DNA from 4 places in the Spongiibacter sp. C9W genome. Region 4 is predicted to be linked to each of the others. Evidence: predicted binding sites of a transcription regulator. Region 4 holds the regulator's gene; each other region holds the start of a gene.
The links. The regulator sigma-54, encoded in region 4, starts transcription at its own class of promoters, with help from an activator protein. The targets are predictions, from matches to a motif close to TGGCACANNNNTTGCNNT.

Region 1 (4,637 bases), 1.1 Mb from region 4:
TCGCGTGCCAGAAGTTGTGCCGCACCGCGCAAGCCGCCGAGCGGGTTTTTCACTTCGTGGGCAATGCCGCGCAGCAGCGCTTTGCTGTTTTGCTGGGAAGATAGCAGGCCTTCTTCGCGACTGATGCGAAGCAGTCGATCCAGCGGCTGCAGCTCGATGATAAGAGACGTTCGCGGGTGTTCCACAATCGGCGTTACCGCATAGTCCACCGTGATTTCGTCGCCGGAGCGCAGGGTTAATACTGTTTCCCGTTTAGTGAATGCCTCGCGGTTGTTGATGGCGTCCAGCAGTTTCACAACGGTGTCTTCGTCTTCGTGAAAAAGGTGGGTGATGGCCTCGCCGTGGATGCGCTGGTCAGACACCGCCAGCAGCGACTCTGCCGCCGGGTTGATATAACTCACGGTGAGGTTGGGCTCGACCAGTAGGATCGCCGTTTTCAGGTTGTCGAGTATGTGGTGGTGCAAATTCGCTGGGGGCATGGGCTCGCCACTGTCTTCATTATGGTTCATTGCAAAGCAATAATTAGGCCAGTGCCCCGGAATGGGGGCGTTGTTATTGAGTGGGCGCTAATTGGGCGTTGTATATGGCGTGCCGCGGTGCTGCGCCGCTGGGGCTGGCCCCGCGATGGCGCGCTCGACCGCCGCTATTGTCTTAGTGTGCACCAATTTGGTGCTTTGTGTATAGCTTGGCTGGAGGGTCAGTTGTTTGGCCAGTGGGCCACGACTGAAACAGTGTCTCGACTCAGCTTTTCCCCGTTTGGGCCGAGGACTTCTGCGCTGATTTGGTGCCGGCCGCGGCTCAGGTGCTCAATGCGTGCAGAGGTGGCGCTTCCCCGGCTAAGGGTTTTGCCATTGACGGCGATGCGCAGGCTCTCGTCGCCGCGCAGGGGGCGCTCAAGCTTTACATTAACAGTGGTGGGAATGCGGCCATTGGGGAATACCTGGCCGTCGCGCGGCTGGATGATTTGTACCTTGACTGAGGCCGGTACGGGGGTGGCATGTCGGTCCAGCTTGGCCGGTGGCGGTGGCGACACAGCCGGCGTGGTGTTTACCGGGGGTAGATCGACCGGGCTGCCGCCGTCGCGGGGAGAGTCGCTGTAAACGGTGCGGCCCTGTTCGTCGGTATGACGATAGATTTCTGCATGCAGTGGGCTGCAGAGCACGCTCGCTACGCAAATAAGGCTCAGCAGACGATACATAAAAAGCCCTCGCTATCACTTTTCTGTAGTGTGCGACGAGTTGATAGGCGCGGCAAGGTTTAAAAAATGACAGGCAAAAAAAAGCCCGCCGAAGCGGGCTTTTTCGCACAAGGCGTATTAAACGCTGTAGTACATGTCGAACTCAACGGGGTGAGTTGTCATGTTCAGGCGCTCGATTTCCTCAGACTTCAGCTCGATGTAAGCATCGATCATGTCGTCGTCGAATACGCCGCCAGCGGTCAAGAAGGCGCGGTCTGCATCCAGTGCTTGCAGCGCTTGCTCGAGGCTAGACGCAACAGTCGGGATTTCAGCCGCTTCTTCTGCAGGCAGGTCGTACAGATCTTTGTCTGCCGCATCGCCAGGGTGGATCTTGTTCTGGATACCGTCAAGGCCAGCCATCAGCAGGGCCGCGAATGCCAGGTAGGGGTTCGCAGAGGGATCTGGGAAGCGAACTTCTACGCGGCGTGCTTTCGGGTTGGTGATGAATGGAATACGGATAGACGCTGAGCGGTTACGTGCTGAGTAAGCCAGCATAACAGGTGCTTCAAAGCCGGGAACCAGGCGCTTGTACGAGTTAGTAGAAGCGTTGGCAAAGGCGTTGATCGCGCGAGCGTGCTTGATGATACCGCCGATGTAGTACAGTGCTGTTTCAGACAGGCCGCCGTAAGCGTCGCCAGTAAACAGGTTTTGGCCGTCTTTGCTCAGTGACATGTGCACGTGCATACCGCTACCGTTGTCGCCGACAACTGGCTTGGGCATGAAAGTAGCGGTCTTGCCGTAGGCGTGAGCGACGTTGTGTACGCAGTACTTAAGTACCTGTACTTCGTCAGCTTTTTTCACAGCAGAGTTAGGGCCAACACCGATTTCACACTGACCAGCAGTACCTACTTCGTGGTGGTGTACTTCAACTTCCAGACCCATGTCGGTCATTGCGTTACACATTGCTGCGCGCAGGTCGTGCAGGCTGTCGACAGGTGGTACGGGGAAGTAACCGCCTTTAACGCCAGGACGGTGACCAGTGTTGCCTTCTTCGAAGCTGTTGCCAGAAACCCAGGCGGCTTCGTCAGAAGAAATCGCGTAGCTCGCGCCTTCCATTGCCACTTTCCACTTCACGTCGTCAAACACGAAGAACTCGGGCTCGGGACCAAACAGTGCGCTGTCGGCGATGCCGGCAGAGCGCATGTAGTCTTCGGCGCGCTGAGCGATAGAGCGTGGGTCACGGTTGTAGCCCTGCATAGTAGAAGGCTCAACGATGCCGCAGCGAATGATAATAGTGGGCTCGTCGGTGAAGGGGTCGAGAACAGAGGCCTCGTCGTCCGGCATGAGGATCATGTCTGACTCGTTAATGCCTTTCCAGCCTGAGATCGATGAGCCATCGAACATTTTGCCTTCTTCGAAGAAGCCCGCGTCGATTTCGCTCACCGGCATGGTGACGTGTTGTTCTTTACCTTTAGTGTCGGTGAAGCGCAGGTCCGCCCACTTCACGTCATTATCGGCGATTAACTTCAGAGTGTTCTCTGACATTCTTAACATCCTCCAATATAGAGTCTTGTAGTCGATTCGGCGTGGCCGAAAGCAGTGGCGATTATAGGTTCATTGCCGCGTGCCGCATAGCGACATCTGCATAGAACCGAAAGTAAACACGCATATGCGCTGCGGGCCGTGGCGCCGCTGTTTCTGTTCGAAATTTATAGAGCAATATGCGTGCCATATTTTTGTGCTGGTTTTTTGTTCAAAATCCGAGCGAAAAACCCACTTTGCCTGAAAACTGTGCGTTTTGCCAAAAAGTGCGCACCAATATGGTGCTCTGGTGTTTCATTTTGGTGCGTTGTCGGGGTTTCTGCGGAGCTGAAGCGTTTTAAGTGAACCGCTATAATGCCCGCCCAGCTATCTCCGTGGTGCCACAATGAAGTTCATCGTAAAGCTCTTCCCTGAAATTATCATCAAGAGCAAGCCTGTTCGCAAAAAGTTCATCAAACAGTTGCGCGATAACCTGCGCAAGCTGCTGATCCCGATTGACCCTGAACTCCAGATCGTTCGTGAATGGGACCGTATCACTATTGAAACCCAGTGTCGTGCCGACGCCGATATTGCGGCGATATTGGCAGTGTTGGGCAATACCCCGGGCATTGCTCATGTCGTCGAGGTGGCAGAGTACCCCCTGGTAGATGTGCACGATATCTATGAAAAGGTCCGGGACGCCGTTGGCGATAGCTTGCGTGGTAAAACCTTTGCGGTGCGCTGCAAGCGCACGGGTGATCACGAGTTCAATTCCAATGAGGTTGAACGCTACGTCGGTGGTGGCTTAAATCAGTATTCAGAAACGGGTGGGGTGAAGCTGAAAAACCCCGATGAAGTGGTGCGCGTCGAAGTCCGTCACAATCAGTTCTTTGTTGTCAGGCGACGCCACGAAGGGCTGGGTGGCTACCCCATCGGCACCGTCGACTCCGTTGTTAGCCTGATTTCCGGTGGCTTTGATTCCACGGTGTCCAGTTACATGACAATGAAGCGGGGCATGCGCACGCATTTTTGCTTTTTCAATCTCGGTGGTCGTGAGCACGAGGTGGGGGTAAAAGAAGTCGCGCTGTACCTCTGGCAGAAGTTTGGTGCGTCGCATCGCGTGAAATTTATCAGCGTGCCATTTGAAGATGTTGTCGCCGAAATTTTGAAGAATGTTGAGAACTCACAGATGGGGGTGATTCTCAAGCGCATGATGTTGCGCGCTGCCGAACAGGTGGCGGCGGAGCTGGAGGCGCCAGCGTTGGTGACTGGTGAGGCGGTGTCTCAGGTGAGTAGTCAGACGCTAACCAACCTCTCTGTGATCGATCAGGTGACTGATACCCTGGTGTTGCGCCCGCTGATCACCACCGACAAGTTGGATATTATCAATACCGCGTCCAGAATTGGCACCGAGCAATTTGCCGCGAATATGCCTGAATACTGCGGTGTGATTTCTGTGAAGCCCACCACGCGCGCGCGCCCGGAGCGGATTGCTGCGGAGGAAGAGAAGTTCGATTTTTCAGTGCTTGAGCGCGCGGTTGCCAGTGCCAAATATATCAACATCGACAAATTGGCAGATGAAGAGGTCAGCCATACCGAGGTCGAGGTGCTGCCGATTCCCTTGGCTGACGCCGTGGTGCTGGATGTGCGCCACCCCGATGAAGTTGACCGCAAGCCGCTCAAGTTGGAACGCAATCGCGTGGCGTGCATGCCCTTTTATGAATTGCATAAGCGCTGCGTTGAGCTCGATCGCGACACGGTCTACCAGCTGTATTGCGACAAGGGAGTGATGAGTCGTCTGCATGCTGCACACCTGCTTGAGCAGGGTTATGACAACATTAAGGTGTATCGCCCCTCATGACTATCTACACGCAACCGCCGTTATTTGATGTCGAGATAGCGCCTCGCTGGGCCGATCAAGACAGCCTGGGGCATATCA
Region 2 (4,637 bases), 910 kb from region 4:
CAGTACACCACCCGCAGCACCGAACAAGGTCGCTTGCAAGGCAGTAGGTGTAGAAGGTTCTGCAGTAATCGCTACCAGACCAGCAAGCGCACCGTTCAGCAGCATAGTCAGGTCAGCTTTGCCGAATAAGATGCGGGCTACCGCCAGGGCTGCTACGGCACCACCGGCTGCTGCCGCGTTGGTGTTCAAAAAGACCATGGCAACAGAGTGTGCGTTAGCAGCATCGCCGAGTTTCAGTACTGAGCCACCGTTGAAGCCGAACCAACCCATCCACAGGATGAAGGTACCCAAGGTCGCCAGTGGCAGGTTTGCACCAGGGATCGCGTTAACCTGACCGTTTGCACCGTATTTGCCCTTACGAGCACCAAGCAGCAACACGCCAGCCAGCGCCGCAGCGGCACCTGCCATGTGTACAATGCCCGAGCCAGCAAAGTCAGAGAAGCCAAGGTCGCCGAGGTTATACAAACCGAATACGTCGTTGCCACCCCAGGTCCAAGACCCTTCCAGCGGATAGATCACACCCGTCATCACAACCGCGAAGGCCAGGAATGCCCAAAGCTTCATGCGCTCAGCCACTGCACCGGATACGATCGACATTGCGGTTGCAACGAAGACTACCTGGAAGAAGAAGTCGGAAGCGCCAGAGTATACTGAACCGCCGTCAAAGCCGGCTTCTGCCGAGTCTGCCAACACGCCTTCAAGGTCGAAGTCGCCAATGCCACTTAACAAGATGTCACCGCCGTACATGATCGCGTAACCGCACACCAAGTACATGATGCAGCTGATCGCAAACAACGCGACGTTTTTAGTCAGGATTTCTGTGGTGTTTTTGCTGCGAACCAAGCCCGCTTCTAGCATGGCAAAGCCTGCAGCCATCCACATTACAAGTGCGCCACAGACAAGAAAGTAAAACGTGTCCATTGCGTACTGAAGTTCAAAAATTTGATTTTCCACTGGGATTCCTCCGGAAAAATTTGGGGGCCTACTGCTTTACCACCACCGCGTGGCGGGTAGCCCGCTACTCTTAGATCGCGTCTTCGCCAGCTTCGCCGGTACGAATACGGATCACCTGCTCAAGGGCAGAGACAAAGATTTTGCCGTCACCAATCTTGCCGGTATTGGCAGACTTGCTGATAGCTTCGAGCGTAGCCTCGACATCGCCATCGGCGACCGCTACCTCAATTTTCACTTTCGGCAGAAAGTCCACAACGTATTCCGCGCCGCGGTATAGTTCTGTATGACCTTTCTGTCGCCCGAAACCCTTCACCTCGGTCACGGTGATGCCTTGCACACCGATATCTGACAGGGACTCGCGAACGTCGTCGAGTTTGAAAGGCTTAATAATCGCTGTAATTAATTTCATGTTGTTCTCCTGCTAATAGCCTTGAGGGCAGGCGGGCACTGGAGTACCCGCCGCGATCTAATTACAGGCTTTTTGAGATAGAGAAGACGAAACGGTCGTCTGCAGCGCCGTCAGCCGCCACGTCGTTGTCAACGTCAGTGCCGTAGTAGGCCAAAGTCAGCGTTACATCAGCAACGTCGTAGTTGGCACCGATCATGTAATCGATGTAGCTATCGTCGTCATCGACCAGGCCGTCTTCGTCTGTGGTGGTTTGACCCACGTGGAAGTCAAGACTCACGTTCTCCGCCACACTCATGCTGTAGTCGAGGTTAATTACCGTTGCGTCACCGTTGCCATCACCAAAGTAATCAGGTGAATACACCAGGCCGAAGCTGAAGTCTGACACCGATACCGACGCAATATATTCTTGGTAATTCAGTGCCGCCTCATCACCGGGGTACATAAAGTGAACAACACCCAGGTCCAGGCCAACACCTTCAGCAACGTCGAAGGCATAACCGCCGTAGAAATCCATCTCGGTAGTTACTTCGCTGCCGAAATCGACGTTAGACGCCCAAGTACCAACGTAAAAGCCGTTGCCAAAGTCGACGTCAAAGCCGCCTTGGATGGCGCCTTTCTCACTAGTTTGTGAGTAGCCACGGAACACATAGTCCGTTGCCATTGTCACGTTACCGCTAATTTCCGCAGCTGAAGCCGCGAAAGGGGCTGCTGTTACAACTGCTACACCAAGCATTTTTTTCCAAGTGTTCATGTTCTAGTCTCCGATAGTCTTCTCTCGTTGAACGTATGCGGTTAAGGGAAGGCCCTGAACATCACATGCCTAGCTATATGCATGGGGCGTGCCAGGTTTTAAAGCGCCCAAAATCAGGGCTTTCCCGCCACAAAACACCCCTTCACGCCCCTTTCCGCACTATTTCAGATCACAAAACAACAACACACCTGAACCAAGCACCATATCGGTGCAATTTCACATTGCTCTCGTTTGCCGCCCCTAAACAGCGCAAACACCACCGGGAACAAAAACTGTGCACGCTCTGCGACGCCGTGCAAAAGTGCGATAAACTGTCGCCAACAACGAGAGAGTATCGCCATGGCAAAACCCGACTTTATTTCCCAACTTGCTGAACAGGCCGGGCGCCTGATCAGCCAAGGCCCTGATATTCAGCAAGACATCGAAGCCAAACTGCAGGCACTACTACAAAGCGCCTTCAGCAAGATGAATGTGGTATCGAGAGACGAATTCGATGCGCAAACCGCGGTGCTCAATCGCACCCGCGCTCGCCTGGAAGCCGCCGAGCGGCAGCTGGCCGAGATTACTGCCAGTTTGGAAAGTGCCGAGAATAAATAAACCGTCTTGCGCGCAGCAGGACGGCTGTTCGCAATTGCAAAAATACTCAGGGATTGAGTTATGCCACTGGCCACTGTACACAGCCGTGCGCGCCTCGGGGTAGATGCCCCGCTCGTCACCATTGAGGTGCACCTTTCCGCCGGGCTTCCGGCCTTTAATATTGTCGGGCTGCCGGAAGCAACCGTACGCGAAGCCAAAGACCGCGTGCGCTCGGCGCTGATCAACTCTCACTTTACCTTTCCCGTCAGCCGCATCACCGTCAACTTAGCGCCAGCAGACCTGCCCAAAGAGGGCGGCCGCTTTGACCTGCCTATCGCCATTGGCATCCTCGTTGCCAGCGGCCAATTACAACAACGCGAGACCGAGTCCTATGAGTTCATCGGTGAGCTGGGGCTAAGCGGCGAGCTGAGAACGGTCAATGCCGCCCTGCCCACCGCCCTGGCAACCGCAGACGCATCCAGGCAATTGGTCTTGCCCGCCGGCAGCGCCTCACTGGCAGAGCTGCTCCCCCCGGATACATTGCAGGAGGCCACAGACCTGCTTGGCGTGGTGGCTTTTCTAAAGGGCCAGCAGAGTTTGGGGCCGCCGACAGACGCCGCCGATACACGGCCCGCTGCGTATCCGGACATGCGCGATGTACGCGGTCAGTTGTTGGCAAAGCGTGGGCTGGAGATCGCTGCAGCGGGATTTCACAGCCTGCTATTTAGCGGCCCTCCCGGTACGGGCAAAACGCTGTTAGCAAGCCGGCTGCCCGGTATCCTCCCGCCCCCAACAGAGCAGGAGTGTCGCGAAATCGCCATTGTCCAGTCGATCGTTGGCCAACCACTGCAGCTTCAGCGCCCATTTCGCAACCCACATCACACCGCCTCGGCCGCTGCGCTTGTCGGCGGCGGTAGTAGCCCGCGCCCCGGCGAAATCAGCCTTGCTCATCGCGGCGTGCTTTTCCTCGATGAATTGCCAGAGTACCCACGCAAAGTGCTGGAAGTACTGCGCGAGCCCATAGAATCGGGCGAGGTGGTCATCTCCAGAGCGCGCCATCAACTCCGATTCCCGGCTCGATTCGCTTTGGTAGCGGCAATGAATCCTTGTCCCTGCGGCTTTGACGGCGACCCCCAAAAAGCCTGTCGTTGCACCCCCGACCAAATACTGCGCTACCGCAGCCGTGTATCGGGGCCGTTGTTGGACAGGATTGACTTGCGCTTGCGCCTGAATCGCATGGCCGCCGGTGAGCTACAAGACAGCCCCGAGGGCGAACCCAGCGACGCCATACGCGCCCGGGTGAGTGCAGCGCATCAGCGTCAGCTCAACCGCCAGGGCTGCAGCAACGCCCTACTTGATGCCGGGCAGCTCAGCCGGTTTTGCCGCTTGGATACCGAGGGTAAAGCCTTTATCCGGGACATCGAAGCGCGCATCAACCTCAGTGCACGCGGCCAGCACCGTCTGATAAAGACGGCGCGCACCATCGCTGACCTCGAAAGCAGCAACGATATTTGCCTGAAGCACTTGCGCGAGGCCGCGCTCTACCGCGGAGAGCTCTGATCCCAGGTAGGTGACTATACGAATCTATTTCACAGCCATCGGCACTTACAATCGAGCACTATATAAGAAGAACTTCTAGGATTTCGGAGTTATGCCGAATGTTTTGATCGTCGAGGACAACCGCTCGCTGGCCAGCATGGCCAGAGCAATTATCGAGGATATTCCCGGCTTTCAGGCCTGCGTCGCTGCCAGCGGCGCCGAAGCAAAACAGTTAATACGCGACACCAAAACGCCCTTTACCGCTGCCCTCGTCGACTTGAACCTACCTGACGCCCCCAATGGCGAAGTGGTACCAGTGGTGCAATCCTTTGACATCCCCGTGGTGGTGCTAACCGGCTTCTTCGGCGACGAGCTGCGCAACCGCATGATCGAGCTCGGTGTTGTCGA
Region 3 (4,637 bases), 1.1 Mb from region 4:
TATCCAGTTGGTGAGCATCTTTCTTCGCATATTGGTTGGACAGGCCAACCTGCTCTTGGCTCAGTACGTTGACCGTAAAGCCATCGGCCGCTTCAAAGGCCGGGTAACATTCGGAGTCGTTACGCAGGCTCCACAGCACCAGAGCCGGGTCCAGCGACACCGAGGCAAATGAATTAACCGTCATACCGAAAGGCTCATAGCCGCGTGGATTGGCGGTAATTACGCACACACCTGTCGCGAACTGACCGAGGGCATTGCGGAAGTTACGGGGATCGAAGCTCATAAATATCCTGTTATCTGTGATTCGCCGCCGACCTGCGTATGGGCCGACGTGAGGAGCGCGTAGTATACAGTGGGAATGCACTGACCGATGCTGTTACAGCTCGTCCGAACGGCTGACGCCCGACCAGCGCGCGGCGGCCCTATCGTCGCTTTCCCTGGCGTCCACCCAACGGCTCTCACCGTTGTGCAGTTGTTCTTTTTTCCAAAATGGCGCCTGGGTTTTAAGGTAGTCCATAACGAACTCACAGGCTTGAAATGCTGCGTGACGGTGCGCCGCGCTCACCGCAACCAGTACAATCTGCTCGCCGGGCAGCACGGTACCAACTCGGTGGATAACGGTGCAGCCAAGCAAGGACCAGCGCTCACTCGCCTCTACCACAATGCGCTCGATGCTGGACTCGGTCATACCGGGGTAATGCTCCAGGTGCATCGATGCCACGGTGTCGCCCTGGTTGTTATCGCGCATTACGCCTAAAAACTGCACAATTGCGCCACTGGCGGTGCTGCGCAGTTGCGCTACTTCAGCGCCTGCATCGAAATCCTCAACCTGAACTAAAACTTTAATCACTTAACTTAACCTCCTGTAACTGGAGGAAAAAAAGCAACCTCATCACCCTTGAAAACAGGGCTTTCGTCGGCAGCAACTTGCTGATTAATCGCGCATAGCAAATTTTCCTGGGCGAACTGCTCGGCCCAACAATCATTGCGCGTGGACAGCTGTGCCTTAAGGCCGGCTACGGTGCCGGCGTAGTCAATATCCAAGTCAGAGGTGCCCAAGGTTTCACGCAGCTTGGCAAAGAACAAGACCTTAATCATGGTCATGCCCCTCCGCCGACCACTCGCCGGAACGCCCGCCTCGCTTGCTGAGAAGGCGGATGCCCTCAATGCACATGCCTTTATCGACAGCCTTACACATGTCGTAGATCGTCAATGCAGCCACAGATACGGCTGTTAGGGCTTCCATCTCGACGCCGGTTTGCGCAGCTAATTTACACCGCGCACGAATGTGCACGCACTGCCCTGCACTGTCGATGTCAAAATCGACCTTGACTGAAGACAGCATCAGCGGATGGCACAAGGGGATCAAATCGCTGCATTTTTTTGCCGCTTGAATTCCCGCCAACCTGGCTACACCGAGCACATCACCCTTTTTATGATTGCCAGCGGCAACCATAGCCAGCGTTTCTGCTTGCATCACCACACGGCCTGTCGCCTCGGCTTCCCTGGCCGTTACCGCTTTATCGGTCACGTCGACCATGCTCGCCTGGCCCTGGGCATCAAAATGCGTGAACTGTTTTTCTTCCACGTGATCACCCATAGCGACTGTCAGCAACGAAAGGATTGGTCTGGCGTTCCTCGCCGAATGTCGAGGTCGGGCCATGGCCGGGGATAAAGGTGACATCATCCCCCAGCGGCCAGAGTTTTTCTCGGATGGACGCAATCAGGGTGTCGTAATCACCGCGCGGGAAGTCGGTGCGACCGATCGAGCCTTGAAATAACACATCACCGACAATCGCCAGCTTGCTCGGCTCATGAAAAAACACCACATGCCCCGGGGTGTGCCCAGGGCAATGACTGACCGCCAGCTGCTGGTTCCCGAAACTAACGGACTCACCGTCATCCAGCCAGCGGTCCGGCGTGAAGGCCTCCGCATGGGGAAAGCCGGACATCTGGCACCATTCAGGCAATTTGTCGATCCAGAATGCATCGTCCTTATGCGGCCCGATGATCTGCACCCCGTATTTCTGGCGCAAGGTATCTGCCGCCGCGCAATGATCCATATGGCCATGGGTCAGCAAAATCACTGACAGTTTGCCGCCCAACTGCTCCAACGCTGCCTCGATGCGGTCAATATCGCCGCCTGGATCAACCACCGCGGCCTGCCCCGTTTCTTCACAGAGCAGCACCGAGCAATTTTGCTGATATGCCGTTACCGGCACCATCGCACACTTCATTTTTTCTTCCACTTCGTTATTCCACATCTGGCGACAATGATAAGCAGTCGACCGGCAACTTCATAGCGCAAGCGGCGATAAATCGATACTGGCACGCTGTTTGCTGCTGTTTGGTGACTGTTACTGAGAAACCACAAACGTCGCAAACACTAGCCTAGCTAGCCATTTACACAGGGAGGTGAGCAGTTCGCCAGGAGGCGATACATTATTAGAGGTAATTTCACTATGCAGCGTGCATTCGCATACACCCTAGCCCCCATCGTCCTCGCACTTGCTGCGTGCGGCGGCTCGTCCAGCTCATCAAGTACCAGCGCGCCGCCCACGCCGCCTACTACTCCAGGTGGGAAATTTGTGCTGGAAGAAGCCACCACGGCGGACGTCCACGCGGCGCTTCGCGGCGATCTCAGCCTTGCCGATGGTCAGCGACTCACCTGCGAAGCCCTCGTTAATATGTATATCCAGCGAATCTTCGCCTATAACGACACCCCTCAACCAAACGGTGGGCTGCCTATTCGCGGCGTGCTTGCTGTTAACCCCGACAGTATCGACCAGGCCAAGGCGCTGGATGCCCTCTATGCACGTGACGGTGGCATCGGCGACCGCCCGCTGCACTGCATGCCCGTTTTATTGAAAGACAACTACGACACCTACGATTACCCAAGCACACAGGGCTCCTACAGTATGCTCGGCCATCAGGCCGGGGTAGATGCCCACTCGGTTGCGGGCTTGCGACAGGCCGGAGCAGTCATTCTCGGCAAGGCCAATCAAGACGAATTCGCCTTTTTTACTACTGGCTTTTCCAATCGCGCCATCCAGGTAAGCAACCCCTATAACACCTCAGAAAGCCCCGCTGGTTCATCCTCTGGCACCGGCGCGTCTATCGCCGCCAACTTTGCCCTCGGCGGCACCGGTAGTGACACCTGCCAGTCAATTCGCCATCCCTCCTCAGTTAACGGCTTAGTGGGCATCCGCCCCAGTTTAGGTGTTATCTCTCAGCACGGTATCTTCCCCCTCAGCCACGAGCGCGACACCGGCGGGCCGATGACAAGAACGGTGCGCGACGCAGCGTTAATGCTCGATGCAATGGCGGGCGTTGATCCCCGCGACCCGAAAACCCTTCTCTACCCTGCCGAATTGCGGCCCGAAAGCTATATGAGCTTTCTGGACCGGGAAAAATATGGTCTGAAGGGAAGAAAAATTGGCGTGGTAAAACAGCTGGGCAGCAACAGCGATGCGGCAGGTACCGGCGCCCAGGGCGAACTGATTAGCGCCGCTGTTGAAAAAATGCGCGAATTGGGCGCAGAGGTCTATGACATCTACCTCCCCGATTTTGAAAGCCGCGGCGCGGGTTCACGGCACTATGATATGAACCAGTACTTCCTCACCTTCGAGGAAGAAGGCGGAGACAGCCCCAGAGCCTGCGTAAGCAGCCTGGCGATTGCCACCAACGGCTCCGACTCCATCGCCCATGAGCGCGAGGCCTGCAGTGGCCTGGACGGCATACTTGAAACGGGCAGAGTGGGACCGCGCACGGCCGCGCTATTCGCGCTTGTTGCCGCAGACGACCCAAATCTTGCGCCTAGCGAAGCCCAGCTCAACGGTCTGATAGAAATGCGTGACTACACCACCTCACTTATGAACGCCTTAGTCGATGAGTCAGGCGAACCGGTACTGGACGAAAGTGGTGCACAGGTGCGCTTGGATGCGCTGATTTTGAGCCCAGGGCCGACCGGCGGCAGAACCTGCGATTTCGGTTCGACTACTCAAATGGGCTCAATCGTCGTGCCAGTCGGCTTTGACGACAGCGTTGGTGTACCGCGAGGCATGGAAATATTCGTTCGTCAGTATGACGAGGGAACCGGACTTGCCATCGCTTACGACTACGAACAGGCAACTCTGCACCGTCAGCCCCCCAGTATTTCGCCCTCTCCCCTGACAGCGGACCAGAGCATTGCAGACTTCAATGCACGCATGCAGCAGGCCTTATCAGAGGCAATGACCGAAGCCCCTGAGAACCTGCCCATTGAGCATTACATTGAAGTTCTGGGAAATATTGGCGGCTAACACCGCCAGCAGAAAACCTTACTTATAAAACACCCGTCCCCGGTACACATGCTTTTTAGCGCCGGGGGCCGGGTTTTGCTGCTCATCAATAGAGGGGATCTTATGTCCCCGGTAAGTAATCTCGGTAATAGCCTCCAGCGATTTTTTCTCCGCCGACTCTCGACCAGCGAGGCTGAGTAGCTCGCCGATGGTGTTTTTCGAGATAGGGTCGCGGGTGCGGGGCGCCAACGCCGACAAAATATCGAGCAATTCCGGATCGGCCAAACGAATACGAATGCCAAACTCGGCATACAATCTGGAGCGCAGCTTCTGAAGGCGCGACACCATCTCCGGGGT
Region 4 (4,637 bases):
CAGCAGTGACACCGGCAGGTTGTCGATGGCGTAAAAGCCTTCGTCTTCGAGCTGGTGCAGCGCCGTGCTTTTGCCCGAACCTGAGCGGCCGCTGAGAATAATAAGCTTCACGCCTAGCTCGCTACCGCACGTTCATAAAGACTGCTGTCGCTGTCTGCGCTGCGAAGCTGCTGGCGGAAAGCGTCATCGTTGAAGGCGTTGGCCAAGCTTGCCAATACTTTAATGTGTTCGTCGTGTGCTTCGGCAGGAACGATCAACGCAAACACTAAGTCCACGGGTTGGTCGTCTATCGCTTCGAAGTCGATAGGCTCGGCAAGTTTAAGCAGCATGCCGGTAATTTCGGTGCACTGCTGGCTGCGACAGTGGGGAATCGCAACCCCGTGCCCGATACCGGTGCTTCCGAGTCGCTCGCGGGCGAGCAGTTCGTTGAACAGTTCGTCGGCGTTGAATTGCGCATTATCCTCACTGACAAAAATAGAAATTTGTTCCAGTAGGCGTTTCTTGCTGCCCACAGACGTACCGCAGTGGGTACGTCCGGGGCTGAGTATTGAATCAAGGGTCATGTTTACGTTTCCGGAACATCCCCGGGCCTTTAGTGGCCCAGGTTTTTCTCCTTGTGTTTAATAAGCTGGCGATCGAGCTTGTCGGTGAGGCTGTCGATGGCCGCGTACATATCCTCTGATTCACAGGTGGCGAACAGATCGGCGCCGGCCACATGTACGGTGGCTTCAGCTTTTTGAACCAGCTTTTCTACTGACAAGGTAACGTCGGTATTGGTGATATTGTCGAAGTGCCGTTGCAGCTTGGCGAGTTTGTTGTTGACGTAATCGCGAAGTGCCGGGGTAACTTCAACATGGTGACCACTGACGGTTATTTGCATATCTTGCTCCTTCATCGCTGAGAACATCCGGCGCCTCCCGGCGCGTTGTTTGGGCCTTTTGGGGCCTTATTAGACCAGTCTTTTCCGTTCGTTAGAGGGCGGAATGACTAGTGATTCCCTGTACTTTGCAATGGTTCGCCGGGCAACTTTGATGCCTTGCTCGGCCAACAGTTGGGTGATTTTGCTGTCGCTTAGCGGTTTCTTGGGATTTTCTGCGGCAATTAATTTTTTGATTAGTGCACGAATCGCCGTGGAGGAGCATTCTCCTCCGGTATCGGTCGAGACGTGGCTGGAGAAAAAATATTTGAGTTCGTAGATGCCTCTCGGGGTATGCATATATTTTTGCGTGGTAACCCGTGAGATCGTCGATTCATGCATGCTCACTGCATCGGCGATATCGTGGAGCACTAGCGGTTTCATCGCTTCGTCGCCGTACTCCAGGAATCCGCGCTGATACTCAACAATTTTGGTGGCGACTTTCATCAGTGTTTCGTTGCGGCTCTGCAGACTTTTAATGAACCAGCGCGCTTCCTGGAGGTTGTCGCGAATATAGTCTTTGTCGCTGCTGGTGCCGCTGTCTTTGGCGAGCGATGCGTAGTGGCTGTTAATTTGTATTTTCGGGGCAATGTCCGGGTTTAACTCAACCAGCCAGCGGCCTTCTTTTTTGCTGACGAATACGTCTGGTACCACATACTCCGTTTCGTCGTTGCCCACGCAGTCACCGGGAGTGGGGTTCAGCGTTTGAATGAGTGCCAGGGTGTCGCGCAGTTGGTCTTCTTTTAGCCGGCAGCGACGCATGATTTGGTTGTAATCACGGTTGCCGAGCTGCGGCATATGTTGCTCGACAATCTGCAGCGCTTCAGCCAAGTATGGGGTGTCTGGGGAGAGCTGTCGAAGTTGAATCAGCAAGCATTCTTGAAGGTCCTGGCCGCCAACACCTGGGGGGTCAAACTGCTGGATGAGGTGAAGGACTGCATTCACTTCTTCTATTTCGATATTGTCGTCGTCGAAGGCGTCCACCAGCTCTTCGGGGCTGACGGTGAGCCGCCCTTTTTCATCGATCGCGTCGATGATGGCATCAGCGACGATGCGGTCAAGTTCTGAGAGCCGGCTGAGGTTGAGTTGCCAGCGCAGGTGGTCCTGGAGCGACTCTGAGCTGCCGTGGCGATAGTCATTGTTGTAGTCGTCGTCGGCGCTACCGGCCGCGGAGGAGCTTGGTGCGGAGCTTTGGTAGACGTCTTCCCACTGGCTGTCTACCGGCAAATCTTCGGGGATGTCGCTGCGCTCGGCCCATTCACTGTCAGCGTCGTTGCTGGGCGCCTCCTCAGCAGAGGTCGTTTTGCTGTCAGCCTCATTGGCGTTACTTTCGCTCTGGCTGTTGCTGCTCTGGGGTTCCGGGCTGTCGCTGTCTTCCTCTACTTCCAGCAGGGGGTTGGAGTCCAGTGCCGACTGAATTTCCTGTTGAAGGTCGAGGGTGGAGAGCTGTAATAAACGAATCGCCTGTTGCAGCTGGGGCGTCATGGTCAGCTGCTGACCGACTTTTAGCTGGAGCGATTGTTTCATAGGCAATGACTTCTACTACAACCATACCTGAGGGATTAAATGCCGTTATGTAGCCATAAACGACGATGCTTCAGGGTCAGTGTAGTCCCGCAGCCGCACCGCTGCAATAGGCGTTTAAAGCAATTGCTGTGCCGATTTTTTGATCAAAGGGTAAATGTGTCGCCGAGGTAGATGTCCCGCACGATTTGGTTGTTGAGCACGGCCTCGGCATTGCCCTCAGCAACGATGCGACCTTCGCCAACTATGTAGGCTTTTTCGCAGATATCGAGGGTTTCTCGCACGTTGTGGTCGGTAATTAGGACGCCGATGCCGCGCGCCTGCAGGTGGCGAATAATCTGCTGAATATCGTTCACCGATATGGGGTCTACCCCGGCAAAGGGCTCGTCGAGCAGAATAAAACTGGGCTCGGTGGCCAGTGCTCGTGCAATTTCTACTCTGCGCCGTTCCCCGCCCGAGAGCGCCATACCCGGCGATTGGCGAATATGGGCAATGTGAAATTCTTGTAGCAGTGCATCGAGCTTTTCTTTGCGTTGCTTGCGATTCAGGTCGCTGCGGGTCTCCAATATCGCCATGATGTTGTCAGCGACGCTCAGCTTCCGAAATATGGATGCTTCCTGAGGGAGGTAGCCAACGCCGTGTTTGGCCCGACCTTGGATGGAAAGCGGTGTCAGGTCTTTGTCGTCGAGCTGAATGCGGCCGCGGTCGGCGTTGACGATGCCGACGATCATATAAAAACAGGTTGTTTTTCCCGCCCCGTTGGGACCCAACAAGCCGACTATTTCACCGCTGTTAATACTCAGGGAGACGTCTTTGATTACCTCTCTGCCTTTGTAGGCTTTAGCGAGGTTGCTGGCTTTCAATACGGGCATGTTAGCGGGGAGTCTCCGGGGTGTCGGGGGTGGTGCTTGGCGCGGGGCTATCGGTATCACTCACGCCCTGCTGAGGCTGTAGGGTCATTTGTACCCTGCCATCGAGTTTGTGGCTGCCACCATCGGCAATGACCATTTGCTTGCGCCCGCTGTATACAATGCGATCGCCACTGATCTTGGAGCCTTGATGTCGGATGGTGGCATCTTTTTGCAGCAGGATTTCCTCGGCATTTAGGCTGTATTCTATGAGTCGGGCACTGGCGACCACGACGCCTTCCCCGGCGCGGGGTTGTTGCTCAAAATGGGCGGGGCTGCCATGGGCAATAACCTTGGTTACTTTTCTGTCAGCCTCGACAATAATCAGCTTGTCTGCGCGAATAATCAGGCTGCCCTGCGACATATTGACGTTGCCCGTGTAAATGCCGCGATTGTTTTCATAGGTGGCTTTATCTGAGCTGAGGTTGATGGCCTGGCGGCGGTCATCGGGCAAGCCGTGCACGCTGCTGGCGAGGCAGAGCAGGGCGCTAATAGCGAAGGTGCGTAGATTATTGCGGTTCATAGTGTCCTTTTACCTTCGCGAGCAGCTCGACTTTCTCGTTAACGAGGTCGGCCGTCATGCCCTCCGACTGGGTTTCGCCATTGGGTAGTTGCAGTCGCAGTGGCTGATCCGTCGCAACCAGGCTTTGCTCCAGGTCAATGCTGAGTTGCTCTGTGTGGATTTGCGCTTCGCGAATTAAGTCTTCAACAACAACACTGCCACGCAACTGCAGTTGTTGGCCATTTTGTGACAGTGTGCCGGTAATGGCTTGCGCCGTCCACGGCCGCTGCTCGCCGATATTGCCGATGTAGAAGGGCTGATTGAGCTGGATGTTGCCCGAGGAAATCATGCGTTCGGCACTGTCGGCGCGCCACCGGTATGCCACATTGCCGTCTTGGCGATATTTCGAGCCTTCGATGCCCTGGAGGTGGGAGTCAACATCGGGGATGGCTTCGAAGCTGTCAGTCAGGCTCAATTTCCCGCTCTCACTAAATTGCGTGAGGTAGATCACGGTGCCCGCGATAGCGGCCAGTACCGATAGGACCGATGCAGCGTTGATATTGAATGACGGCGCAGCCATTTACAGGAACTGCTCAAGTGCGTCGTTGAGCTTGCCTTGAGACATCAAAATAAGCTCGGCGATCTCTCTCACAGCGCCACTGCCCCCTGCGGCACGCGTTTGCCAGTCGGCATGGCGAGCGACGAAGTGGTGACCATTGGCGACGGTAATGCCCAGGCCCGCTGCTCGAATCGCGGCTAAGTCGGGTAAATCGTCACCCACGTAGGC

Region 1: the regulator sigma-54 is predicted to act here: its motif matches at 2,891-2,908, upstream of glnA (glutamate--ammonia ligase).
Region 2: the regulator sigma-54 is predicted to act here: its motif matches at 2,191-2,208, upstream of AC2Q8J_RS09515 (TorF family putative porin).
Region 3: the regulator sigma-54 is predicted to act here: its motif matches at 2,327-2,344, upstream of AC2Q8J_RS02640 (amidase family protein).

Annotation. Positions count from the first base shown of each region.
Region 1 covers NZ_CM170672.1:1,803,739-1,808,375, reverse strand. Annotated here, with positions in the region: gene glnL (nitrogen regulation protein NR(II)) at 1-479, opposite strand, end outside; gene AC2Q8J_RS08590 (DUF4124 domain-containing protein) at 698-1,198, opposite strand; gene glnA (glutamate--ammonia ligase) at 1,316-2,722, opposite strand; gene thiI (tRNA uracil 4-sulfurtransferase ThiI) at 3,105-4,559, shown strand; gene AC2Q8J_RS08575 (acyl-CoA thioesterase) at 4,556-4,637, shown strand, end outside.
Region 2 covers NZ_CM170672.1:1,988,601-1,993,237, forward strand. Annotated here, with positions in the region: gene AC2Q8J_RS09505 (ammonium transporter) at 1-954, opposite strand, end outside; gene glnK (P-II family nitrogen regulator) at 1,025-1,363, opposite strand; gene AC2Q8J_RS09515 (TorF family putative porin) at 1,425-2,114, opposite strand; gene AC2Q8J_RS09520 (accessory factor UbiK family protein) at 2,454-2,711, shown strand; gene AC2Q8J_RS09525 (YifB family Mg chelatase-like AAA ATPase) at 2,772-4,250, shown strand; gene AC2Q8J_RS09530 (GGDEF domain-containing response regulator) at 4,342-4,637, shown strand, end outside.
Region 3 covers NZ_CM170672.1:546,794-551,430, forward strand. Annotated here, with positions in the region: gene AC2Q8J_RS02615 (flavin reductase family protein) at 1-283, opposite strand, end outside; gene moaE (molybdopterin synthase catalytic subunit MoaE) at 377-847, opposite strand; gene moaD (molybdopterin converting factor subunit 1) at 856-1,104, opposite strand; gene moaC (cyclic pyranopterin monophosphate synthase MoaC) at 1,091-1,588, opposite strand; gene AC2Q8J_RS02635 (MBL fold metallo-hydrolase) at 1,593-2,237, opposite strand; gene AC2Q8J_RS02640 (amidase family protein) at 2,589-4,301, shown strand; gene AC2Q8J_RS02645 (hypothetical protein) at 4,320-4,637, opposite strand, start outside.
Region 4 covers NZ_CM170672.1:2,900,720-2,905,356, forward strand. Annotated here, with positions in the region: gene rapZ (RNase adapter RapZ) at 1-111, opposite strand, end outside; gene ptsN (PTS IIA-like nitrogen regulatory protein PtsN) at 114-563, opposite strand; gene hpf (ribosome hibernation-promoting factor, HPF/YfiA family) at 593-880, opposite strand; gene AC2Q8J_RS13800 (RNA polymerase factor sigma-54) at 950-2,443, opposite strand; gene lptB (LPS export ABC transporter ATP-binding protein) at 2,587-3,312, opposite strand; gene lptA (lipopolysaccharide transport periplasmic protein LptA) at 3,314-3,871, opposite strand; gene lptC (LPS export ABC transporter periplasmic protein LptC) at 3,858-4,430, opposite strand; gene AC2Q8J_RS13820 (KdsC family phosphatase) at 4,431-4,637, opposite strand, start outside.